DNA from 2 places in the Variovorax sp. AB1(2024) genome. Region 2 is predicted to be linked to the other one. Evidence: predicted binding sites of a transcription regulator. Region 2 holds the regulator's gene; the other holds the start of a gene.

Region 1 (3,424 bases), 1.5 Mb from region 2:
AATGGCGCCAGCTCTGGCGCAACGTGCTGGACGTGCTGCCGCTGCCGGCCATCGGCCGCTCGCGCCAGCCGCAGCCTGCTATGCAGCAGCCTGCGGCATCGATGCCTCGGTCGTCAGCGATGCCAATGGCCATCGCGGTCTGACGTCGAAGGCATAGCGCTCGGTTGCCTGCGACAGGCCCGACTGCAGGCGCATCGCGGCGGCCATGGCGATCATGGCGCCGTTGTCGGTGCACAGGTGCAGCTCGGGGTAGTGCACCCGCACCTTGCGCCTTGCGCATGCGGCATCGAGTTGCTCGCGCAGGTTCTTGTTCGCCCCCACGCCGCCCGCCACCACCAGCCGCTTCAGGCCGGTCTGGTCGAGCGCGGCGAGCGACTTCTTCAGCAGCACCTCGACGATGGCCGCCTGCGTGGACGCCGCGAGGTCGGCCTTGCCGGCCTCGAGCTGGTCGCCGAGCTTCTTGGCCTGGGTGAGCACCGCCGTCTTCAGGCCGGCGAACGAAAAGTCGAGATCACCGCTGTGCAGAAGCGGGCGCGGCAGCTTGAACGCCGCCGGGTTGCCGCCTTCGGCCAGCTTCGCGAGCCACGGGCCGCCCGGGTAAGGCAGGCCCATGAGCTTGGCGCTCTTGTCGAAGGCCTCGCCGGCCGCGTCGTCGATGGTCTCGCCCAGCAGCTCGTAGCGCCCCACGCCGTCCACCCGCATCAGTTGCGTATGGCCGCCGGACACCAGCAGCGCCACGAACGGAAACTCCGGCGGATCGGCGCTCAGGAACGGCGACAGCAGGTGTCCTTCGAGGTGATGCACGCCCAGCACCGGCTTGCCCAGCGCCACGCCCAGCGCGCAGGCCACGCCGGCGCCCACGAGCAGCGCGCCCGCCAGGCCCGGTCCGCGGGTGTAGGCCACCACGTCGATTTCACCGAGCGAGCGGCCGGCCTCGGCCATGACCGACTCGGTCAGCGGCAGCACGCGGCGGATGTGGTCGCGGCTGGCCAGTTCGGGCACCACGCCCCCGTAGGCCTGGTGCATGGCGATCTGGCTGTGCAGCGCATGCGAGCGCAACACCGGCAGCGCGTTGCCGTGCGACTCCACCAGCGCCACGCCGGTTTCATCGCAGGATGATTCGATTCCCAACAAGAGCATGCCGCCGAGTGTAGGTGGCGCCTGCCGCGGTCGCCCGCGAAGGGGCAAGCGCAGGCGAGCGGGAGGCCCTCGAGAGGCACGGATGTTGCAGTGCTCCCCCAAGCCCCCCCGCAGGCGAACGCACCCACCATGAAGTCCGGACTGAGTTTTCTGATCGCCGCCCGCCGCTGCGAAATCGACGAGCTGGACCAGCTCGCGCGCACCAGCGAACTGGTCGGCGTGATCGGGCGGCTGGTGCACGCGCTGCAGCGCGAGCGCGGCATGTCGAACGTGTTCCTTGCATCGCACGGCGTGCGCCTGGCCGAGCAGCGAGCCCCGCAGATCGCCGAATGCCTGGCGCTCGAGCAGGAAGTGCGCGCCGGGTTCGACCAGCTCGAGTCCGAGCATCACCGCGGCGTCGGCTCCGGCAACGGCGCGCGGCTGTTCAGCCGCATCGCCTGGGTGCTGCCGGGGCTGGACGCCCTGCCCGCCCTGCGCCGGCGCATCGATGCGCTCGAACTCAAGCCGTCGCAGTCGACCGCCGCCTTCGTCAAGCTCATCGCCGGCCTGCTGTCGGTCGTGTTCGAGGCGGCCGACGGCGCCACCGACCCCGAGATATCCCGCCTCCTGGTGGCGATGTTCAACTTCATGCAGGGCAAGGAGTTTGCCGGCCAGGAGCGCGCATTCGGCGCCGCCGCGCTGGCCCAGGGCCGCAGCGACGAAACCCGGCGCCTGCAGTGGCAGCACCTGATCGAATCGCAGGAACGATGCTTCCAGGTGTTCGTCGACTTTTCCGGCGATGCGGTGCTCGCCCTCTGGCGCGAGAGCCAGTCCGACGCCACCCTGGCCGAGCTGGAGCGCATGCGCCGCAGGGGCGCCACCTCCGCGCCCGCCGACTCCGCACTCGGCCAGGCCTGGTTCGACTGCTGCACGCGCCGCATCGACGCCATGCGCACCGTCGAAGACCGGCTCGAAGCCGACCTGCGCGCGCTCTGCAGCCACAAGACAGCCCGGGCCCGCAGCGAACTCCAGGCCTACCGGCAGGTGCTCGACACCTTGGCGCCGGAGACCGACGCCGCGCTGTTCTTCGACGACGCCGACGCGCAGGCCGCCGCGCCCGCGCAACTCGGCCGCCACCTCGAGCGCTCGGTGCTCGACATGGTGCAGGAGCAGTCGCAGCGGCTGCAGGCCATGAGCGACGAACTGCAGACCGTGCGCGCCTCGCTCAATGAACGCAAGCTCGTGGAACGCGCCAAGGGCCTGCTGATGGCGCACCGGCGCATGAGCGAGCAGGAGGCGCACAAGATGCTGCGCGAGACCGCCATGAACCAGGGCCGCCGGCTCGTCGAAGTGGCCGAGTCGGTGCTCGCGATGGCCGACTACCTGCCCCCGCCGCCCCGCTGAGGGCGTTCAATTTGGTGCGCCGCACAACAACCGTGCCTGCCGCCCGTGCACCGTCCGGATGGCGCTTCGCCCTTGCAGCGCAAGACGTTCCAGCTACTTTTCCGATAGCAGCAGACCGCCCGGCAGGGCTGGCACACCGCTTGCAAGCAACCAGCGCATAGACCTCCAGGGGTCTTCAGGCAGGCGGCACCCAACGGCGGGTGCCACCCACCGACCGGACAAAGGCGTCCCCATCCCGCAAGGGCTCGTTTTCGAGCAGCCCCTGCGCGGTGCGGACGCCTTTTCGTTTTTGTCTTTGCTGTTTTTGTTTGCCTTCAACCGGAGCCCCGCCACATGACCGACCTGCTCAAAACCCGTCTCAGCCGACGCCGCGTCCTGCAAGCCGCCGCCATCGGCGCCGTGGGCATCGACCCCGCCCTGCGCGCGGCCGTCTGGGCCCAAGGCTCCGACAAGCCCGAGAAGGAAGAAGTCAAGATCGGCTTCATCCCGCTGACAGACTGCGCCAGCGTGGTCATGGCCTCGGTGCTGGGCATCGACAAGAAGTACGGCGTGAAGATCGTGCCCAGCAAGGAAGCCAGCTGGGCCGGCGTGCGCGACAAGCTCTCCAACGGCGACATCGACATGGCGCACGTGCTCTACGGCCTGGTCTACGGCATGCACCTGGGCCTGAGCGGCCCGAGGAAGGACATGGCCGTGCTCATGACCCTGAACAACAACGGCCAGGCCATCACGCTGTCGAAGAAGCTCTCCGACAAGGGCGCGGTCGACGCCGCCTCGCTGGCCAAGCTCATCGCCAGCGAGAAGCGCGAATACACCTTCGCGCAGACCTTCCCCACCGGCACGCACGCCATGTGGCTCTACTACTGGCTCGCATCGGCCGGCATCGATCCGTTCAAGGACG
Region 2 (3,424 bases):
CCAAGCCGGCCGCGCCGGCAGCGTCCACGCCCGCGCCCGGCACGGGCCTGCGCTCGACCACCACGCTCGGTGGCGATGGAGAAACCCGCAAGTGATCGAAACCGCTGGAACCCAGGAAGCCAACGGCGCACCGGGCAGTCGCCTGGTGGCGCGCGGCCTGAAGAAGAGCTACGGCAGCCGCACGGTCGTGAAGGACGTCTCGCTCGACGTGCAGAAGGGTGAAGTCGTCGGGCTGCTCGGCCCCAACGGCGCCGGCAAGACCACCTCGTTCTACATGATCGTCGGGCTGGTGCGCGCCGACGCGGGCGAGATCACCATCGACGGCGAGCCCATCGCCCACATGCCCATCCACCGCCGCGCGCGCATGGGCCTGAGCTACCTGCCGCAGGAAGCCTCGATCTTCCGCAAGCTCACGGTGGAGGAAAACGTGCGCGCCGTGCTCGAACTGCAGCACGAGCCCGACGCGAGCGGCAAGCTCGCGCCGCTGTCCAAGCAGCACATGGAAGAGCGCCTGTCCGAACTGCTGGCCGACCTGCGCGTCGACCACCTGCGCGATTCGCCGGCGTTGGCGCTGTCGGGCGGCGAGCGACGCCGCGTCGAGATCGCACGCGCCCTGGCCACCCAGCCGCGCTTCATCCTGCTGGACGAACCCTTCGCCGGCATCGACCCGATCGCCGTCATCGAAATCCAGCGGATCATCAGCTTCCTGAAAGAGCGCGGCATCGGCGTGCTCATCACCGACCACAACGTGCGCGAAACGCTGGGCATCTGCGATCACGCGTTCATCATCAGCGACGGGCATGTGCTGGCACAAGGTACGCCCTCGGAGATCGTCGACAACGCCGAGGTACGCAGGGTGTACCTAGGCGAACACTTCCGTATGTAAGGAAGGGTCGGGTTCTCCACATGAAGCAAGGGCTGTCCCTTCGCGTCTCGCAGCACTTGGCGTTGACGCCCCAGCTGCAGCAGTCGATCAGGCTGCTCCAACTCTCCACGCTCGAACTGAGCCAGGAAGTGGAGCAGATGCTCGACGAGAACCCCTTCCTCGAGCGCACCGCGGAAGAAGCGGCGCGCGAGGAGTTCGGGCTCGACACCGCCGACGCCCCCGCTGCGCGCGATGACGGCAGTGACGGCGGCGACGGCGAGAGCGACTTCACCCCGCCGCCCGCCAGCACCTCCACCGCCTCGACCGAGACCGCCACCACCACCACGGCCGACTCCGACGGCCCCGCCGCCGAGATCGCCGAGCGCGAGCCCGACTGGGAAGGCGACGGCACCGTCGACATGGCGCCCGACGACAGCGAGTGGGGCAGCGACGCTCCCGCGCGCCAGAACAACCTGGGCGACGACGAACGCGCCGACGCCACCGAACTCGCGCGCAGCCAGGAATCGCTGCAGTCGTTCCTGCACCGCCAGGCGCTGAGCCTGCGCCTGAGCGAGAACGACAGCGCCGCGCTGCGCTTCCTGATCGAGTCGCTCAACGACGACGGCTACCTCGAAGACTCCCTGCCTGCGCTGGCCTCGGGCCTGGCCGGCGACGACAACGACCAGTTCGACGACCTGGTGCACCACTTCCAGGTGGCGCTCGGCCTGCTGCAGAGCCTGGAGCCGGTGGGCGTGGGGGCGCGCGACCTCGGCGAATGCCTGAGCATCCAGCTGCGCGCGCTGGCCGCCGAGGACGACGACGAAGACGAAGAGCAGGCACAGGTCTACAAGACCGCGATCGCCATCTGCAAGCAGCCGATGGAACTGCTCGCGCGGCGCGACTTCAAGCGCCTGGCCACGCTCACCCGCAGCAGCGAAGAGCTGGTGCGCTCGGCGCTGCAGGTCATTGCGCGGCTGGAGCCCAAGCCGGGGCGCCGTTTCGTCGACGTCGAGCGCAACATCGTCATTCCCGACGTGATCGTCACCAAGACCGGACGCGGCACCAACGTCAAGTTCCGCGTCATGCTGAATCCCGAGGTCATGCCGCGCCTGCGCGTGCACGACATCTATGCCGGCGCGCTCAAGTCGCACAAGGGCGAGGGCAGCCAGGCGCTGTCGCAGCGGCTGCAGGAGGCGCGCTGGTTCATCAAGAACATCCAGCAGCGCTTCGACACCATCCTGCGCGTGAGCAACGCCATCGTCGAGCGCCAGAAGAGCTACTTCGTGCACGGCGAGCTGGCCATGCGCCCGCTGGTGCTGCGCGAAATTGCGGACGAACTGGGCCTGCACGAATCCACCATCTCGCGCGTGACCACCGCCAAGTACATGGCCACGCCGTTCGGCACGGTCGAGCTGAAGTATTTCTTCGGCTCGGCGCTGGGCACCGAGACCGGCGGCAATGCGTCGAGCACGGCGGTGCGCGCGCTGATCAAGCAGTTCGTGAGCTCCGAGAGCATCAAGAAGCCGCTGTCGGACAGCCAGATCTCCGAGATGCTGAAGGAGCAGGGCATCGAGTGCGCGCGCCGCACCGTGGCCAAGTACCGCGAAGCCTTGCGCATTGCGCCCGCCAACCTGCGCAAGGCCCTGTAGAAAGCCTTCGATGAGCCGTCTCCCGATGTCGCGCTGGGGCCATTGGGTGATCGCTTTGCTGGCCGTGCTGCTGTTCAGCGGCTGCGCCACCCTGCCCGACGAGGCGCCGCGCCCGCCCACCAAGGCCATGGCCGTGTCGCCCGACACCGCGCTCGGCAAGCTCGCGATGGCGGCCCAGCCCGACCCCGACCTGAGCGGCTTTCGCCTGATGCCCGGCGGCGACTTCGCCTTCGCCACCCGCATCGAGCTGGCGCGCCGCGCCCAGCGCACGCTGGACGTGCAGTACTACCAGATCGAGAACGACGAGACCGGCCGCTACCTGCTGCGCACCCTGCGCGACGCCGCCCTGCGCGGCGTGCGCGTGCGGGTGCTCATGGACGACCTCTACACATCGGGCGAAGACGAACTGCTGCTCGGCTTTGCCGCCACGCCGAATGTAGAGCTGCGGCTGTTCAACCCGTTCCCGGCAGGGCGCAGCAGCCTGGTCAGGCGCTTCGCGGCTTCGCTGTTCGACTTCAGCCGCGTGAACCGCCGCATGCACAACAAGCTGTTCATCGCCGACGGCGCGATGGCGGTGGCGGGCGGGCGCAACATCGGCAACCAGTACTTCACGCGCACGGCGGGCGAGAACTTTCTCGACCTCGACACCTTCGTGACCGGCGCGCTCATTCCCCGGCTCGGCAGCCTGTTCGACCAGTACTGGAACAGCACCTATGTGCGCCCCGTGCAGTCGGTGGTGGCGAGCAGCCTTTCGCGCGAGGAGCTGCAGCGCCGCTTCGACGCCGCCACCGGCGCCGACACCACCCCGCCGCCGCCGCCGCCCGCGCCCAACGACCTGCTGGGCTACAGCCCGATCGCCGACGACCTGAACGCCGGCAGGCTGGGCCTGATCTGGACCCTGGCCGAGGCC

What was found. The regulator sigma-54, encoded in region 2, starts transcription at its own class of promoters, with help from an activator protein. The targets are predictions, from matches to a motif close to TGGCANGNAANCTGCTTT.
Region 1: WIX39_RS13875 (nitrate regulatory protein) is a predicted target of sigma-54. The motif match lies at 1,215-1,232, and genes of this name have one in related genera.

Annotation. Positions count from the first base shown of each region.
Region 1 covers NZ_JBBHKP020000001.1:2,988,287-2,991,710, reverse strand. The annotation lists gene WIX39_RS13885 (alpha/beta hydrolase-fold protein) at 1-143, shown strand, start outside; gene tsaD (tRNA (adenosine(37)-N6)-threonylcarbamoyltransferase complex transferase subunit TsaD) at 79-1,140, opposite strand; gene WIX39_RS13875 (nitrate regulatory protein) at 1,270-2,523, shown strand; gene WIX39_RS13870 (CmpA/NrtA family ABC transporter substrate-binding protein) at 2,857-3,424, shown strand, end outside.
Region 2 covers NZ_JBBHKP020000001.1:1,460,867-1,464,290, forward strand. The annotation lists gene lptA (lipopolysaccharide transport periplasmic protein LptA) at 1-95, shown strand, start outside; gene lptB (LPS export ABC transporter ATP-binding protein) at 92-886, shown strand; gene WIX39_RS06980 (RNA polymerase factor sigma-54) at 907-2,514, shown strand; gene WIX39_RS06985 (phospholipase D family protein) at 2,525-3,424, shown strand, end outside.